3 regions of the Streptomyces sp. NPDC085866 genome follow, and region 1 is predicted to be linked to each of the others. Evidence: riboswitches for the same ligand, from Rfam matches in the RefSeq annotation. Region 1 holds a riboswitch; each other region holds the start of a gene.
The links. Region 1 has a riboswitch for thiamine pyrophosphate ahead of ACIF83_RS34145 (thiamine ABC transporter substrate binding subunit). Riboswitches for the same ligand answer to the same signal wherever they lie in the genome.
Positions count from the first base shown of each region.

Region 2: linked by a shared signal. The riboswitch ahead of thiO (glycine oxidase ThiO) and the one ahead of ACIF83_RS34145 (thiamine ABC transporter substrate binding subunit) in region 1 are both predicted to bind thiamine pyrophosphate.
Region 3: linked by a shared signal. The riboswitch ahead of thiC (phosphomethylpyrimidine synthase ThiC) and the one ahead of ACIF83_RS34145 (thiamine ABC transporter substrate binding subunit) in region 1 are both predicted to bind thiamine pyrophosphate.

Region 1 covers NZ_JBITSQ010000015.1:229,538-235,086, reverse strand. The annotation lists gene ACIF83_RS34150 (ABC transporter permease) at 1-1,600, opposite strand, end outside; gene ACIF83_RS34145 (thiamine ABC transporter substrate binding subunit) at 1,642-2,715, opposite strand; TPP riboswitch at 2,790-2,897, opposite strand; gene rlmN (23S rRNA (adenine(2503)-C(2))-methyltransferase RlmN) at 2,933-4,039, opposite strand; gene ACIF83_RS34135 (hypothetical protein) at 4,165-4,479, opposite strand; partial or broken gene ACIF83_RS34130 (UTRA domain-containing protein) at 4,614-5,091, opposite strand; gene ACIF83_RS34125 (hypothetical protein) at 5,375-5,549, opposite strand, start outside.
Region 2 covers NZ_JBITSQ010000008.1:45,816-51,364, forward strand. The annotation lists gene pknB (Stk1 family PASTA domain-containing Ser/Thr kinase) at 1-130, opposite strand, end outside; gene ACIF83_RS21005 (thiazole synthase) at 224-1,018, opposite strand; gene thiS (sulfur carrier protein ThiS) at 1,022-1,234, opposite strand; gene thiO (glycine oxidase ThiO) at 1,231-2,391, opposite strand; TPP riboswitch at 2,389-2,500, opposite strand; gene ACIF83_RS21020 (hypothetical protein) at 2,554-2,958, shown strand; gene ACIF83_RS21025 (NAD(P)/FAD-dependent oxidoreductase) at 2,991-4,223, shown strand; gene ACIF83_RS21030 (Rv2175c family DNA-binding protein) at 4,331-4,696, shown strand; gene thiE (thiamine phosphate synthase) at 4,786-5,433, shown strand; gene metF (methylenetetrahydrofolate reductase [NAD(P)H]) at 5,549-5,549, shown strand, end outside.
Region 3 covers NZ_JBITSQ010000011.1:150,973-156,521, forward strand. The annotation lists gene ACIF83_RS27860 (IclR family transcriptional regulator) at 1-229, shown strand, start outside; gene ACIF83_RS27865 (SsgA family sporulation/cell division regulator) at 328-765, shown strand; gene ACIF83_RS27870 (YibE/F family protein) at 884-2,326, opposite strand; TPP riboswitch at 2,398-2,571, shown strand; gene thiC (phosphomethylpyrimidine synthase ThiC) at 2,564-4,348, shown strand; gene ACIF83_RS27880 (hypothetical protein) at 4,430-5,437, shown strand; gene ACIF83_RS27885 (hypothetical protein) at 5,490-5,549, shown strand, end outside.

The DNA of each region.
Region 1 (5,549 bases):
AGAACTCCCCCGTCCGGTCGGTGCGCAGCCGCTCCAGGACCAGCAGCGCGGCCGCGCAGACCACCATCAGAATTGTCGACAGGGCCATCGCCTGCCCGTAGTTGAGGTCCCCGGGCCGGCTCAGCAGCCGGGCCACGGCGACCGGGAGCGTCGGGTTGTCTGGCCGGGCGATGAACACGGTCGCCCCGAACTCCCCGAGGGACACGGCGAACGCGAACCCGGCCGCGACCAGCAGCGCCCGCCGCACGAGGGGCAGGTCCACCTCCCGCCACACCCGCCAGGGCGAGGCCCCGAGCACGGCCGCCGCCTCCCTGAGCCGTCCGTCCACCGCCCGCAGCACGGGCAGCATGGTCCGTACGACGAAGGGGGCGCCCACCAGCGCCTGCGCGAGCGGGACGAGGATCCAGGACTGCCTCAGATCCAGCGGGGGCCTGTCCAACGCGATGAGGAAGCCGAAGCCGACGGTCACGGCGGAGATGCCGAGGGGCAGCATGAGCAGCGCGTCGAAGCCGCGCACCAGCCGTCCGGCGTCCCTGCGGGCCAGCGCGGCGGCCGCGAGTGCGCCGACCAGCACGGCGATGGCGGTGGCGGCGAAGGCGTACTCGAGGGAGGTCCACACGGCGTGCAGCGGCGCCACGAGGAAGGTGCCGCCGTCGGCGTCGGTGAGCGCCCGGTAGTAACCGAAGCCCGGCGCGTCGAGGGAGCGCCGCACGAGCACGGCGAGCGGCAGGACCAGCAGCAGGACGACGGTGACCAGGACCCCGGCCAGCAGCGCCCACTGGCCGGCGCCGCGCGGCCGACGGGCGGTCACCTTCGGGTCGACGAGCCGCAGGGCGGTCTCCCGGCGCCGTACCGTCCAGGCGTGCACGGCGAGGATCGCGCCCACCGCGACGAACTGGACGAGGGTGAGGACGGCGGCCGTGGACAGGTCGAAGACCTCTGAGGTCTGGCGGTAGATCTCCACTTCGAGGGTGGAGAAGGTGGGCCCGCCGAGGATCTGCACCACGCCGAAGGAGGTGAAGGTGAACAGGAACACCATCAGCGCGGCGGCGGCCACGGCGGGCGCGAGGGCAGGCAGGGTCACCTTCCGCCAGGCCCGCAGCGGGGACGCGCCGAGCATCCGGGCGGCCTGTTCCTGCCGGGGGTCGAGCTGGGCCCACAGTCCGCCGACCGTGCGGACGACGACCGCGTAGTTGAAGAAGACGTGTGCCAGCAGGATCGCCCACACGGTGGTGTCGAGCCGTACGCCCCACAGGTCGTCGAGGAGCCCGCCGCGGCCGACGAGCGCGAGGAACGCCGTACCGACGACGACGGTCGGCAGCACGAAGGGGACCGTGACGACGGCCCGCAGCAGCTGTCTGCCCGGGAAGTCCAGGCGGGCGAAGACATAGGCGGCGGGCAGGGCGAGCAGCAGGGTGAGCGCGGTGGAGGCGAGCGCCTGCCAGGTGGTGAACCACAGCACGTGCCGGATGTCCGGCTGGGTGACGACGTCCGCCATCCGCCCGAACTGCCAGGCACCGTCCACCTTCAGCCCGCGCGCGACGATCGCGGCGACGGGCCAGGCGAAGAAGACGGCGAAGAACGCGACGGGCAGGGCCATGAGCCCCAGCCGCGCCGCGCTCCCGCGCGTTCGCCCCTCGGCTACTTCAGTACGAGCGACGTCCACGACTTGACCCACTGGTCGCGGTTGGCGGCGATCTTGTCGGGAGCCATGGTCTCGGGGTTCTTGGCGGCCGGCCCGTACTTGGTGAAGTCGGCGGGCACGGCGGCGCCCTGCACCACCGGGTACACGAACATGTTCAGCGGCATGTCCTGCTGGAACTCCTTGGACAGCAGGAAGTCGATGAACGCCTTGCCGCCCTTGGTGTTCTTCGCGTTGCTCAGCAGCCCGGCGAACTCGATCTGCCGGAAGCAGGTGCCGGTGGCCACACCGGTCGGGGCGGTGCTGGGCCGCTTCTTGGCGTAGATCACCTCGGCGGGCGGGGAGGAGGCGTACGACACCACGAGCGGCCGGTCGCCGCCCGCCTTCTTGCCCTCGGACGAGCCGGAGAACTCCTGGCGGTAGGCCTGCTCCCAGCCGTCGACGACCTTGACGCCATTGGCCTTGAGCTTCTTCCAGTAGCCCTGCCAACCGTTGTCGCCGTACTGCGCGGCGCTGCCGAGCAGGAAGCCGAGGCCGGGCGAGGAGGTGGCCGCGTTCTCGGTGACGAGCAGGTTCTTGTACGCGGGCTTGGCGAGGTCGGCGAACGTCTGCGGCGGGGCCAGCTTGTGCTCGCTGAAGTAGGCCTTGTCGTAGTTGACGCAGATGTCGCCGTAGTCGACGGGCGTGATTCGGTGCTTGCCCTTGTCGAGCTGGTAGGCGGCACCGACCGTGTCGAGGCCCTTCGCCTCGTACGACTGGAACAGCCCGTTGTCGAGAGCCCGGGACAACAGGGTGTTGTCGACGCCGAAGAGGACGTCGCCCTGCGGGTTGTCCTTGGTCAGGATCGCCTTGTTGACGGCCTGCCCGGCGTCGCCGTTGGGCAGTACCCGGACCTTGTAGCCGGACTGCTTCTCGAAGTCCTTGAGCACGTTCTTGGAGACGGCCCACGAGTCGTGGCTGACGAGGGTGACGGTCTTGGAGTCCGCCGAGCCCTTGGTATCCGTCGATCCGCACGCGGACAAGGTGAGCAGGCCGAGGCCGACCGCCGCGGCCACGAGGGTCTTGGTGTGCACGTGAGTGTCCTCCTGGGGGTTGGCCAGGAAGAACGCGGCCCAGCCCGGGGACGAACCCGGGCAGGGCGCAACAGCATGAGTGGTGACCGAACTTCCTACCCAGAATGACCTGGGCGAGGTTCAGAGGGTCTGCGGCCCGCTTGCCGCACTCTCAGCGCTGTGGCGCTCCCCTGTCGGAATATGAAGATGTGATGAGACTTAATCGAACGCAGCCAGATTACCGCTCGGTGGCCGCGAGCTGACCACACGCCCCGTCGATCTCCTGCCCGCGCGTATCCCGGACGGTGACCGGCACACCGTGGGCGGCGATCGCCTCCACGAACGCCTTCTCGTCCTCGGGCCGCGAGGCGGTCCACTTGGACCCCGGCGTCGGGTTCAGCGGAATCAGGTTGACGTGCACGGGCTTGCCCCTGAGCAGCCGCCCGAGCCGGTCACCGCGCCAGGCCTGGTCGTTGATGTCGCGGATGAGCGCGTACTCGATCGACAGCCGGCGCCCGGACTTCTCGACGTACTCGAACCCGGCGTCCAGCACCTCGCGCACCTTCCACCGCGTGTTCACGGGGACGAGGGTGTCGCGCAGCTCGTCGTCGGGGGCGTGCAGGGAGATCGCGAGCCGGCACTTGAAGCCCTCGTCGGCGAACCGGTGGATGGCGGGCACCAGCCCGACCGTCGAGACCGTGATCCCTCGCTGCGAGAGCCCGAGTCCGTCCGGCGCGGGATCGGTGAGCGCACGGATGGCCCCCACGACCCGATTGTAGTTCGCGAGCGGCTCGCCCATGCCCATGAAGACGATGTTGGAAAGCCGCGCAGGCCCACCGGGCACTTCCCCGTCCCGCAGGGCCCTCATGCCGTCCACGATCTGGTGGACGATCTCGGCGGTCGACAGATTCCGGTCGAGCCCCGCCTGCCCTGTGGCGCAGAAGGGGCAGTTCATCCCACATCCGGCCTGCGAGCTGATGCACATGGTCACCCGGTCCGGGTACCGCATCAGCACCGACTCCACGAGCGTGCCGTCGAACAGCCGCCACAGCGTCTTGCGGGTCGTCCCCTGGTCGGTCGACAGATGCCGGACGACGGTCATCAGGTCCGGGAACAGCGCCTCGCGCAGCTTGTCCCGCGAACCGGCCGGGATGTCGGTCCACTGCTCGGGGTCGTGCGCGTACCGAGCGAAGTAGTGCTGCGAGAGCTGCTTGGCACGAAACGGCTTCTCCCCGACCTCGGCGACCGCCTCCTTGCGCTGGGCGGGCGAGAGGTCGGCAAGGTGCCGCGGCGGCTTCTTGGCTCCGCGCGGGGCTACGAAAGTGAGTTCTCCGGGCTTAGGCATGGCCTTACCATTGTCGCAGATCCAAATGGGTGACCTGCGGCTGTGCCTGACTACGACTGTCGCTAGTAGGCGTCACCGGTCGCTGCTGAGAGGCGTCGGACGGCCCAGGGACGGCCCAGCGACGATCACTCGTCGACTACTCGCCACTCGCCGAGCCGGACCCTGACCTGGTGGTTGTCGGCGCGCCGGAAGTCCTCACCACTGATGAAGGCCCCGGGGGCCGGGAGGTCCATCCCCTGCGGCATGGATGTGATCTCCGCCGGCGCTATGGCGTTCGGCACGCCATTTATACGTATGAAGACTCCGAAGGACTGGCGACCGATGACCTCGCCGGTGATTCGGGTCCCTACGGGCAGGGCCGCGACGGTTGCCGGCCGGCTTTCCAGCACCGCGTCCACGACCGGCGCGTCAGGGCCCGCGGGCCATGCGGACTCGTCCATCGGTAGATCATGATGCAGCGAGCGCTTGGAAGGCGCTTTGTGGGTCGAGCGTCACACCCTTGCTGACCTGCTTCTCTTCCCGTGCTTGGCGTTTCATCGACTGGCCTTCGGCACGCATTCGACAGGCGGCAGAGTCAGGGCTGGTGACAGTTGATCGGGATCTCGTAGACGATCTCACAGTGAGCGGCGGGCACCACGATGTCCGCCGTCTTCACGGGCTGCCCCTGGTCGCTGTGGTATCCGCCGGATGTGCGTGACGAGCGCGGCCTTCTGGATACCCAGGAGCGACGCCTCCTCGGCGGTCGCCTGCCTCGGCTCCGGCTGCTCCACGGCATGGCTGACGGTGACGCCGATCGCGGCCATGCGGTTCACGACACCCGCCCCGGCGTGCGGCCCTCCCTCCGGGAGGACGTCGAGCGTGCCGGCGGTGAGGTCGTACGGCTCCCAACTCGTCGACAGCTGCACCGGCCTGCCGTCGGCCAGGAACTCGTACGTCGTCCGGACGCACAGCTCGCCCTCGGCGATGCCGAGCCGCGCCGCGATGTCTGCAGGGGCCGGCACCTTGGCGTCGGTCCGGCTCTCCCAATCCCCTTGCTTGCCCACGGCCCTCAGGAGCCGACCAGGACGCGGCCCCGGAGGACCTGCGACGTCTGCCGAAGGAACTGAACGGTGCTCTGCGGGACGTGCTCCGCGTTGCGACCAGCCGCGGTCATCTACTAGCGGTGAGCGACCTTCATCGCCCCTGAAGGAGACGGCTGTGTTTAGCGGCTGCTGACGGTGACCTTCCGATCCATCTCGACGGGGAGAGGGACCCGGTTACGAACCTGGGCTCCTCTCCCTGGGACGTCATGCCGACCCCGGACCAATTCACTGTGCGCAGCCCGCATGCATGCCGCTACAGCCCGCGTAGCGCCTCGTGCAGATCGTCGTAGCCTGCCCAACAGTCGACGCTGCCGTCGTCGTACAGGCTGCCCATGTACCAGTCGTCGTCATGGACGGACTTGACTAGGCACAGGTTGTGGAACCCGAGAACGATCTCTGGGTGCAGTACCTCGTGGGCTCCGGCGCAG
Region 2 (5,549 bases), on a different contig from region 1:
GAACGCGGTCCAGGCGGGTGTCCAGGGCCCGGTAGACCGTGGCCATCCCACCGACCGCGATCCGCGCATCGACGCGATAGCGTCCGTCGAGCACCTGCCCGACGAGGGGGTCCTGAAGGGTCGTATCCACGCAGGCGAGTGTACGAGGAGTGACCGACAGTCCCGCCCGCTCGGCCGTTTCGGGGACGGAATGCAGCAGAGCTGTGACCCTGGTGGCACGCGGCTAGAAAGCGGGGCGCTCCGGATCCAGGTGCGCGCGGCCCTCGGTCGGGGAGGAGGCCTGCGCGAAGTGCCTGCGCGGGATCCGCCCGGCCAGCCGGGCCAGCCGCCCCGCCTCCACCGCGTGCTTCATGGCGGCGGCCATCGTCTCCGGCTCCTGCGCCCGCGTGACGGCCGAGGCGAGCATCACACCCGCGCACCCCAGCTCCATCGCCAGCGTCACGTCCGACGCCGTACCGGCCCCCGCGTCCAGGATCACCGGCACGCGCGCGTGCTCCACGATCAGCTGGAAGTTGTGCGGGTTGCGGATCCCGAGCCCGGAGCCGATCGGCGAGCCCAGCGGCATCACCGCCGCACAGCCCACGTCCTCCAGTTTCCGTGCGAGCACCGGGTCGTCGTTGGTGTAGGGCAGCACCGTGAACCCGTCGTCGACCAGCGTCTCCGCCGCCTCCAGCAGCTCCACCGGGTCCGGCAGCAGCGTCCGCTCGTCGGCGATGACCTCCAGCTTGATCAGGTCGGTGCCCAGCGCCTCCCGGGCCAGCCGGGCGGTCAGCACGGCCTCCCCGGCGGTGAAACAGCCCGCCGTGTTCGGCAGCACCCGGATGCCCAGCTTCTCCAGCACCGACAGCACCGAGCCGTGCACCGAGGGATCGACCCGCCGCATGGCCACCGTGGTCAGCTCGGTGCCGGAGGCGACCAGCGCCCGCTCCAGCACGTCCAGGCTCGGTGCGCCGCCCGTACCCATGATCAGCCGGGAGCCGAGGGGCACACCGCCGAGGACGAAGGGATCGTCGGCCATGGGTCAGCCTCCTTGGACGGCGGTGAGGACTTCGACACGGTCGCCCTCGGCGAGGGCCGTGGTCGCCCACTGTGTGCGCGGGACGACGGTTTCGTTGACGGCGGCGGCCACCCCGGACGGCGCCACGGTGAGGGTCTTCACGAGGGCGTCCAGCGCGGTGCCCGGGGCGACCTCGTGACGCTCCCCGTTCACGGAGATGGTGACGGAGACGTTCATGCGGGCTGCTCCATGAGTACGGTGCCGAAGCGCTTCGGCGTGAACGGACGGGCCTCCTCGGGCAGTTCACCGCCGACCAGCAGTTCGGCCAGCACGTCCCCGGTGACCGGCGTGAGCAGCACCCCGTTGCGGTAGTGCCCGGTGGCCAGCAGCAGCCCGTCGAGCCCGGACGGGCCGAGCAGCGGCGCGTTGTCCGGGGAGCCGGGGCGCAGCCCCGCCCGGGTCTCGGTGAGGGGCAGTTCGGTGATTCCCGGCACCAGCTCATGGGCGTCGCGCAGCAGCTCGTACACGCCTCCGGCGGTGACGGCCGTGTCCCAGCCCAGCTCCTCGCTGGTGGCGCCGACGACCAGCTCGCCGTTCTCCCGGGGCACCAGGTAGACATGGCTGCCGCGCACCATCGCCCGCACGGTGCGGCTCAGGAAGGGTGCGTACCGGCGCGGCACGGTCAGCCGCAGCACCTGTCCCTTCACCGGCCGCACGGGGGGCAGTACGTCGTCCGGGACGCCCGCGAGACGCCCGCTCAGGCTGCCGCCCGCGAGGACGACCTGCTCCGCGCCCAGCGCCGTGCCGTCCGCCGTGGTCACTCCGGTGGCCCGGCCCCGTGCGACGTCGAGCCGCTCGGCCCAGGACCGGTGGAAGACCACCCCGGCCCGCTCGCACGCGGTCACCAGGGCCGCGGCCAGCCGCCTCGGGTCGATCTGGTGGTCGCCGTCGACCCGCAGCCCGCCGCGCACCCCGGGCGCGAGCATCGGCTCCAGCCGCCGGCACTCCCGCCCGGACAGCCACTCCGACTCCAGGCCCGAACGCTGCTGGAGCGCGTGCAGTTCGCGCAGGTGGGCGCGGTCGTCGGCGTCGAGCGCGACGGCGAGCGTGCCGCAGCGGCGGTAGCCGAGGTCGTGGCCGGTCAGCTGGGTCAGCTCGGCCGCGAAGTCCGGGTAGCGGCGGGCGGACTCCAGGTTCAGGGCGAGCAGTGTCTCCTCGCCGTAGTGCAGTTCGGTGACCGCGGCCAGCATCCCCGCCGCGACCCGCGCGGCCCCGCCGCCGGGCTCGGGGTCCACCACGGCCGTGGCGAGCCCGCGCTGCGCGGCCCGCCAGGCCGTGACCAGGCCGATGATTCCGCCCCCGATGACGAGGACGTCGGACGTACGTGACGACATGGGCGTCCAGCCCCTCCCTTCGCCGGCATGACCCGGATCAGGTTCGTACGGTCGGAGGCCGCCAGCCTCCCTCTCAGCCCGGTGCGTCCGGGCTCCCGCGAGTGCTTGTACGGTGGCCACCCTAGCCCGCAGCGCTCGTCACTCGTAAGGGAGCCCCGGTCCATGGCCCGCCCGCCCGTCTCCCACCACCACCCTCAAACGAGGGGCTGCGCCCCGCCCTACAGATCCCTCGACGGTCTCGTCCTCGCTCCGGTGGCGGACCAGGCCCCAGGTCAGGTGGGTACCCGCACCCGGTTCGCGTACCACGAGAAGGACGGCGAGATCTGGGCCGAGTACGCGGGCGGCGACGTCGTGCGCGGCCACTTGGTCGGCACTCGGCAGGGCGACCGGCTGGACTTCCGGTACGTGCAGCTCAAGCACGACGGGACCACCTCCTCGGGGCACTGCGTGTCCACCGTCGTGGAGCTGCCGGACGGGCGGGTGCGGCTGGAGGAGACCTGGGAGTGGGAGTCCCGGCCGGGCGCCGGGACCAGCGTTGTGGAACAGCTCACCGAGCACGCCCGCTGACTGACGGATTGTCAGTTGTCTATGGTGATCGGGTGAGTGAGCAGACACCGCAACAGGGCACGTCACAGGGGCGGCGCGTGGTCGTCGCGGGCGCGGGCATGGCCGGGGTGCAGACCGCGGTCGCCCTGCGCGAGCAGGGCTTCACGGGCACCGTCACGCTGATCGGCGCCGAGCCCCACCAGCCGTACGACCGGCCGCCACTGTCCAAGGCCGTACTGCTCGGCAAGGCCGAGGGCTCCGCCTTCGACGTCGACTTCGAGTCGCTCGGCGTCGAACTGCGGCTCGGCTGCGAGGTGCTGGGCGTGCGCCCCGGCGACCACGAGCTGGACACCGAGGCCGGGCCCGTCCCGTACGACGTGCTCGTCCTCGCCACCGGTGCCGAACCGATCACGTTGCCGGGCACCGAGGGCGTGCCGGGTGTGCACCTGCTGCGCACCCTGGACGACGCCGAGCGGCTGCGGCCGGTGCTCGCCCGGCAGCACGCCATCGTGGTCGTCGGCGCCGGCTGGATCGGCGCCGAGTTCGCCACGGCGGCCCGCGAGGCGGGCTGCGCGGTGACCGTCGTCGAGGCCGCCGACCGGCCGCTCGCGGGCGCGCTGCCGCCCGAGGTGGCCGCCCCGATGGCCGCCTGGTACGCCGACAGCGGCGCCGAGCTGCGCACGCGCGCGCGCGTGGAGCGCGTCGAGCCCGGCGAGGTGCTGCTCGCCGACGGCACGCGGCTGCCCGCGGACGCCGTCGTGGTCGGCATCGGCGCCCGCCCCGCCACCGCCTGGCTGGCCGGTTCCGGCATCGAGCTGGGCGCGCACGGCGAGGTCGTGGCCGACGCCCACCTGCGCACCTCCGTCGAGGACGTGTACGCGGTCGGCGACTGCGCCTCCTTCCCCTCGGCGCGGTACGGCACCCGGCTGTTGGTCCACCACTGGGACAACGCCCTGCAGGGCCCGCGCACGGTCGCCGCGAACATCCTGGGCGAGACCCCCGTGGTCCACGACCCGGTGCCGTACTTCTGGTCCGAGCAGTTCGGCCGCTTCGTCCAGTACGCCGGCCACCACCCCGCGGCCGACCGAATGGTGTGGCGGGGCGACCCGGCGGGACCGGCCTGGACCGTCTGCTGGCTGCGCGAGGACCGGCTGGTGGCCCTGCTGGCCGTGGGCCGGCCTCGTGATCTGGCCCAGGGCCGGCGCCTGATCGAGGCGGGCCGGCGGATGGATCCCGAGGCGCTGACCGACCCGGCGCGGGCCCTGAAGGACGCCACGGCCGGCTGAGCAGCGCCCCGAAGGGGCGCGGGGAACTGCGCGACCAGCCGCAACGGACCCGCAAACGAACCACGACACATCGCGGCCTGTCCAGCGGAGCGCCTAGGCTTGTTCCCGTGACCGAGATTGACGCAAAGATCGATGCTCTCGTCCCCGCCTGGCTCACCCTCCCCGACATCGCCGAGATGCTCGACGTCGAGGTGACACGTGTGCGGCAGTTGGTCAAGGAGGGCCAGCTCATCGCCGTACGCCGAGGTGAGAACCGGGCGCTGCACGTCCCCGCCGCCTTCATCGACGGGGACAAGGTCGTCAAGGGCCTGTCCGGGACCCTGACGCTCCTGAGGGACGACGGCTTCACGGACGAAGAGATGATCGAGTGGCTCTTCACCCCCGACCCGACCCTGCCCGGCACCCCCGCGCAGGCCCTGAGCGAGAATCGCGGCACGGAGGTGAAGCGCCGCGCCCAGGCGCTCGCCGTCTGAACCGACCCGCACCAGGGGTGGCGTAGGGGCTCCGGCCCGTACGCCACCCGCTCGCCCGCCCATGAACACCGACGACGGGGGACCCACGCATGTCCGACACCGCCAGCAGCAGCCTTGCCGAGGCCCGCCTCTATCTCTGCACGGACGCCCGCCGCCGGCAGGGCGACCTCGCCGAGTTCCTGGACGCGGTCCTGGCCGGCGGTGTCGACATCGTGCAGCTGCGTGACAAGGGCATGGAGGCCGCCGAGGAGCTGGAGCACCTGGCGGTCTTCGCCGACGCCTGCGCCCGGCACGGCAAGCTGCTCGCGGTCAACGACCGGGCCGACGTCGCCCACGCCGCCTCCGCGGACGTGCTCCACCTCGGCCAGGGCGACCTCCCGGTCCCCGCGGCCCGCGCGATCCTCGGCGACGACGTCCTGATCGGCCGCTCCACGCACGCCGAGTCCGAGGCCGCCGCGGCCGCCGTCCAGGAGGGCGTGGACTACTTCTGCACCGGCCCGTGCTGGCCCACCCCCACCAAGCCCGGCCGGCACGCCCCGGGCCTCGACCTGGTCCGGTACACCGCCGCCCTGGGCACCGACCGCCCCTGGTTCGCGATCGGCGGCATCGACCTCGGCAACCTGGACGAAGTGCTGGACGCGGGGGCCCGCCGGGTGGTCGTGGTCCGCGCAATCACCGAGGCCGACGACCCCGGAGCCGCCGCGGCGGAGTTCGCGAAGCGACTGCGCGAGGCGTAGGGCCGGACCCGGGTCTGTCCACGTTTTTGTCCAAGGGGTGGACAGGAATCCGACAATTCAGGCAAATTCCCGGTGCCCGGTTGGGGGACCGCCCGCCCCTGGCTAACCTGCCGGTA
Region 3 (5,549 bases), on a different contig from region 1:
GTTGCGCCGGCTGGCCCGGATGCCGCGGATGGACCCGGTGGTGGAGCGTCAGGAGTACGCGCTGGGGACGGTCTGCGCGGCGATTCCGATCACGGTCGGCACCACGGCGGCCACGATGGCCATCTCGCTCCCCGCCCACCAGGCCGATCGTCTCCTGCCCGCCGCACAGCGGTTGCAGGGCGAGATCGGGCGCCATCTGGGCGCACTGATGCCCTCTATCAGTATCTGAAAACTCACTCCTTGTGATCTGTTGTGTACTTTCAGCAAGATTTGGCTACGGTCGAGGGATCAATCCCGGCCAGTCGATGTCATGTGACGGGGTAGGCGATGCGCGAATCCGTACAAGCAGAAGTCATGATGAGCTTTCTCGTGTCGGAGGAGCTCTCCTTCCGCATTCCGGTGGAGTTGCGCTACGAGACCTGTGATCCCTATGCGGTGCGGCTGACTTTCCATCTGCCCGGTGACGCCCCGGTGACCTGGGCCTTCGGTCGCGAGTTGCTGATCGACGGGGTCGGACGGCCGTGCGGCGAGGGGGACGTGCACATCGCCCCCGTCGACTCCGAGGTGCTGGGCGAGGTGCTGATCCGGCTTCAGGTCGGCGGCGACCAGGCCCTGTTCCGCTCCTCGGCTCCGCCGCTCGTGGCCTTCCTCGATCGCACGGACAAGCTCGTGCCGCTCGGGCAGGAGGGCGCGATGGCCGACTTCGACGCCCATCTCGACGAGGCCCTGGACCGCATCCTGGCCGAGGAGCAGAGCGCCGGCTGAGGTGTTGCGGCAACGGGGCGCCAGCCGCTCCGCTGTGCCGCGTACAGCTGTGCAGTAACGCTTCTTCACTGGCTTCCGATGGGCTTCCGGATGGGCTTCCGGCCTCTGCCGGACTCCCTCACCGCTTCCGGCGCCGGCCCCTGCCGCCGCGCGCCGGAGCGGGCTGTGCCCCGAAGGGGGCCGCCTTGTCCGGTGCCGTCCGGTCGGCCGACACCACCAGGGCGGCGAGCGCGGTGGTGACCGGTACGGAGGCGACCAGGCCGATCGAACCCACGAGCGTGCGCACGATCTCCTCGGCCACCAGCTCGCTGTTGGCGACCGTCCCCACGCTGCTCTGCGCGATCGAGAACAGCAGCAGCAGCGGCAGCGCGGCACCGGCGTAGGCGAGGACCAGGGTGTTGACCACCGAGGCGATGTGGTCGCGGCCGATCCGGATGCCCGCCCGGTACAACCCGCGCCAGCCCATTGCCGGATTGGCCTCGTGCAGTTCCCAGACCGCCGATGTCTGGGTCACCGTCACATCGTCCAGGACACCGAGCGAACCGATGATGACGCCGGCCAGCAGCAGACCGCTCATGTCGATCGACGGGTACAGGCCGTGGATCAGACCGGTGTTGTCGTCCGTGTTGCCGGTGAGTGCGGCCCAGTCGATGAACTCCGAGCCGAGGATGCCGATCAGCAGCAGGGAGGCCAGTGTGCCGAGCACCGCCACTGACGTACGGGCCGACAGCCCATGGCACATGTAGAGCGCGATGAGCATGATCGCGCTGGACCCGACGACGGCCACCAGCAGCGGATTCGAGCCCTGCAGGATCGCGGGCAGGATGAAGAGCGTCAGCACCAGGAAGCTCACGGCCAGCGCGACCAGCGCCATGAGACCGCGCATCCGGCCCACCACCACGACGGCGAGTGCGAAGATCCCCGCGAGCAGTGCCATCGGGAACTTACGGTTCACATCGGTGACGGAGTACTGCAGGTCCTTCGGTGCCGAGGGCTCGTAGGCGACCACGACCTTCTCGCCCTCGTGCAACTGCCGTGACTGGTCCGGCTGCACGATCTCGGTGAACGTACGGCCCTGGTCGTTGCCGGTGTCGACGCGGATCGTCGCCTTCCTGCAGGTGCCTTTCGCCTGTTGCTGCGCCGCGCTGCCCTCGGCGGTGGAGGTGTCGCTGGTCGAGGTGCCCCCCGACGCGTTCACCGACTTGCAGCTCACCTCGACCACCTTGGTGACCGTGGCCTGTTGTGTCTGGCGGTCGAAGCCGACGCCCGTCCGCTCGTGCGGCGGCGCTCCCCCGGGCCAGAGCACCATCAGGCCGACCACGACCGCGGCCGCGAACGGGATCAGGATCGCCGCGATGACCTTGCGCAGATGCTTCGAGACGGGCGCGGCGGGTCCGTGGCTGTGGCTGTGCCCGTGCGAGTGGCCGTGGCCGTGGCCGGTGCCCGGGCCGTGCTGGTGCCCGCGTCCGTGGCCGTCATGCCCGTGCTCGCCGCCCTGTCCGGACCCGCCTCCGCGCGGCGGTTCGGAAGGCGGGTACGGGTGCTGCTCCATGGTGGTCACCGCCAGATCATCGCAAGAACGCCAGGGGCCCCCTGTTCACCGCGCCCGAATTGACGCTAGCGTGGAGGCACCTTTGCACACGCGGGAGCTCGGAGCACCGGGCTGAGAGGGCGCTGACCTCCGTATTCGCGATGTTTCACGTGGAACGTGGTTTCACGGGAAACATCGGCAGACGGAAACCGCTGCGTCGACCGCCGAACCTGTTACCGGGTAATGCCGGCGTAGGGAGTAGGTCTCATGACCAACAAGGACGCACGCACGCCTGCCTCCGTTCCGGACGAGAAGTCCCAGGAGGCCGGGAAGTCCATCGGCTGGCACAAGGCGTACGTCGAGGGCACCCGCCCCGACCTGCGTGTGCCGGTCCGCCAGGTGCACCTCACCAACGGGCAGTCGGTCACGCTGTACGACACATCAGGCCCGTACACCGATCCACTCGTCGACACCGACGTCCGCAGGGGGTTGCCGCCGCTGCGGGAGAACTGGATCATCGCCCGTGGCGACACCGAGGAGTACGCCGGCCGTCCCGTCCGCCCCGAGGACGACGGGATCAAGCACACCTCACCGCGCGGCGGGCTGCGCAACCTGGACGCGGTCTTCCCCGGACGTCCTCGCCAGCCGCGCCGGGGCCGTGACGGCGCGGCGGTCACGCAGCTCGCGTACGCCCGTCGTGGCGAGATCACGCCCGAGATGGAGTTCGTGGCACTCCGCGAGAACGTTGATCCCGAGGTGGTTCGCGAGGAGATCGCGGCGGGCCGCGCGGTGCTGCCGGCCAACGTCAACCACCCGGAGATCGAGCCGATGATCATCGGCAAGCGGTTCCTGGTGAAGGTCAACGCCAACATCGGCAACTCCGCGGTCACGTCCTCCATCGAGGAGGAGGTGGAGAAGATGACCTGGGCGACCCGCTGGGGCGCCGACACGGTCATGGACCTCTCGACCGGCCGCAACATCCACACCACCCGCGAGTGGGTGCTGCGCAACTCCCCCGTCCCCATCGGCACGGTGCCGCTCTACCAGGCGCTGGAGAAGGTCGACGGCAAGGCCGAGGAACTGACCTGGGAGATCTACAAGGACACGGTCATCGAGCAGGCCGAGCAGGGCGTGGACTACATGACCGTCCACGCGGGCGTGCGCCTGCCGTATGTGCCGCTCACCGCCAACCGCAAGACCGGCATCGTCTCGCGCGGCGGCTCGATCATGGCCGCGTGGTGCCTCGCGCACCACAAGGAGTCGTTCCTGTACGAGAACTTCGAGGAGCTCTGCGAGATCCTCGCCGCCTACGACGTCACGTACTCGCTCGGCGACGGCCTTCGCCCGGGCTCGATCGCGGACGCCAACGACGAGGCACAGTTCGCGGAGCTGCGGACGCTCGGGGAACTCAACCGGATCGCCAAGCGTTTCAACGTACAGACCATGATCGAGGGCCCGGGACACGTCCCGATGCACAAGATCAAGGAGAACATCGACCTCCAGCAGGAGATCTGCGAGGAGGCTCCGTTCTATACGCTCGGCCCGCTGACCACGGACGTCGCCCCGGCCTACGACCACATCACCTCCGGTATCGGTGCCGCGATGATCGCCTGGTGGGGCACGGCGATGCTCTGCTACGTCACGCCCAAGGAGCATCTGGGCCTGCCCAACCGTGACGACGTCAAGACCGGCGTCATCACCTACAAGATCGCCGCCCATGCGGCCGACCTCGCCAAGGGGCACCCCGGTGCGCAGGAGTGGGACGACGCGCTGTCCGACGCCCGCTTCGAGTTCCGGTGGGAGGACCAGTTCAACCTCGCCCTGGACCCGGACACGGCACGGGAGTTCCACGACGAGACGCTGCCGGCCGAGCCCGCCAAGACGGCCCACTTCTGCTCCATGTGCGGGCCGAAGTTCTGCAGCATGAAGATCTCGCAGGACATCCGCCGTGAACACGGCGGTACCAAGACCGAGATCGAGGAGGGCATGGCCCAGAAGTCGAAGGAGTTCGCGGCCGCGGGCAACCGGGTGTACCTGCCGCTGGCGGACTGACGCACGCGGACGGGCGCTGTTCCTCGGGCCCGAGGCCCGGGGAACAGCGCCGACACCGGTCGGTGGAAAGGGGGTTGGGGGATGAGACCCGTGGAGTCGCTGGAGACGACGGCTCCGGCACAGTCGCTGGTCTGGCAGGACGACGGTCTGGTCGACCTGGTGGGCGGCCGCGCCTGGAACTCCGCCGGTGTGGAGCATCGGACGGTCACGGGCTACGGATCTGCGTTCGACAGAAGCGTCGTCTGCTCCTCCGGCCGCTACAGCGTCGTGTACGCCGAGCGCGGGACCAGGGCACTGCTGGTCCAGGGATCACGCGTCGTCCGTGAGCTGACGCGCAGCGATTATCACGCCGACGACTTCGACTACCCCGTCGCACTGGGAGTTCTGCCGGACGGGCGAGAGATCCTGGTTCACTGCCCCGAGGAGTACAACGTCCTCCACATCGAGGAGGTGGAGTCGGGTGAACGCCTCACTTCCGGCCCACGTGGAGACAAGGACGTCTTCCACTCCCGGCTGTCGGTGAGTCAGGACGGCAGGCATCTGCTCGTGGCCGGCTGGGTGTGGCATCCGTACGGCGTCGCGGAGGTCTTCGATCTGGAGGCCGCGCTGACGGACCCGGCCGCACTGGACGGGCCCGGAGTGCTGCCGATGGAGCCGGGCATCGACGCCGAGGTGGAGTCGGCGTGCTGGCTCGACCATGATCGCTTGGTGGTCGCGACCGGCGAGGAGTTCCTCGACGACGAAGAGGTGCCCGCTCTGGGTCCTCGGGAGCTCGGTGTCTGGTCCCTGTCCGAGCGTCGATGGATGCACCGGAGCCGGGTCGATTTCGAGGTCGGCACGCTGCTCGCGCAGGGCAGCAGAGTCATTTCGCTGTATGGGCATCCCCGGCTGATCGACATCACCACCGGCGCAGTCCTGGCGGAATGGCCGGAGGTGGCTGTGACACGCCGGGAAGGGGCGTACGGGGCCACCCACGTCCCGACCCCGGTCGCGGCGCTGCATCCCGACGGCACCCGCCTGGCAGTTGCTCAGACGGGAAGCATCGCGGTCATCCAGCTGCCGGATCCTGGCGACGGACAGGCACCGTAACGGAAGGAACACGATGCCGCCCGGGGCTCACAAGATCCCTAAGGTCTCCTGTGTGGGTGGGATCGATGTTGCCAACGGGGTGGTCGGTGCGGTCATCGGCATGCTGTTCGCG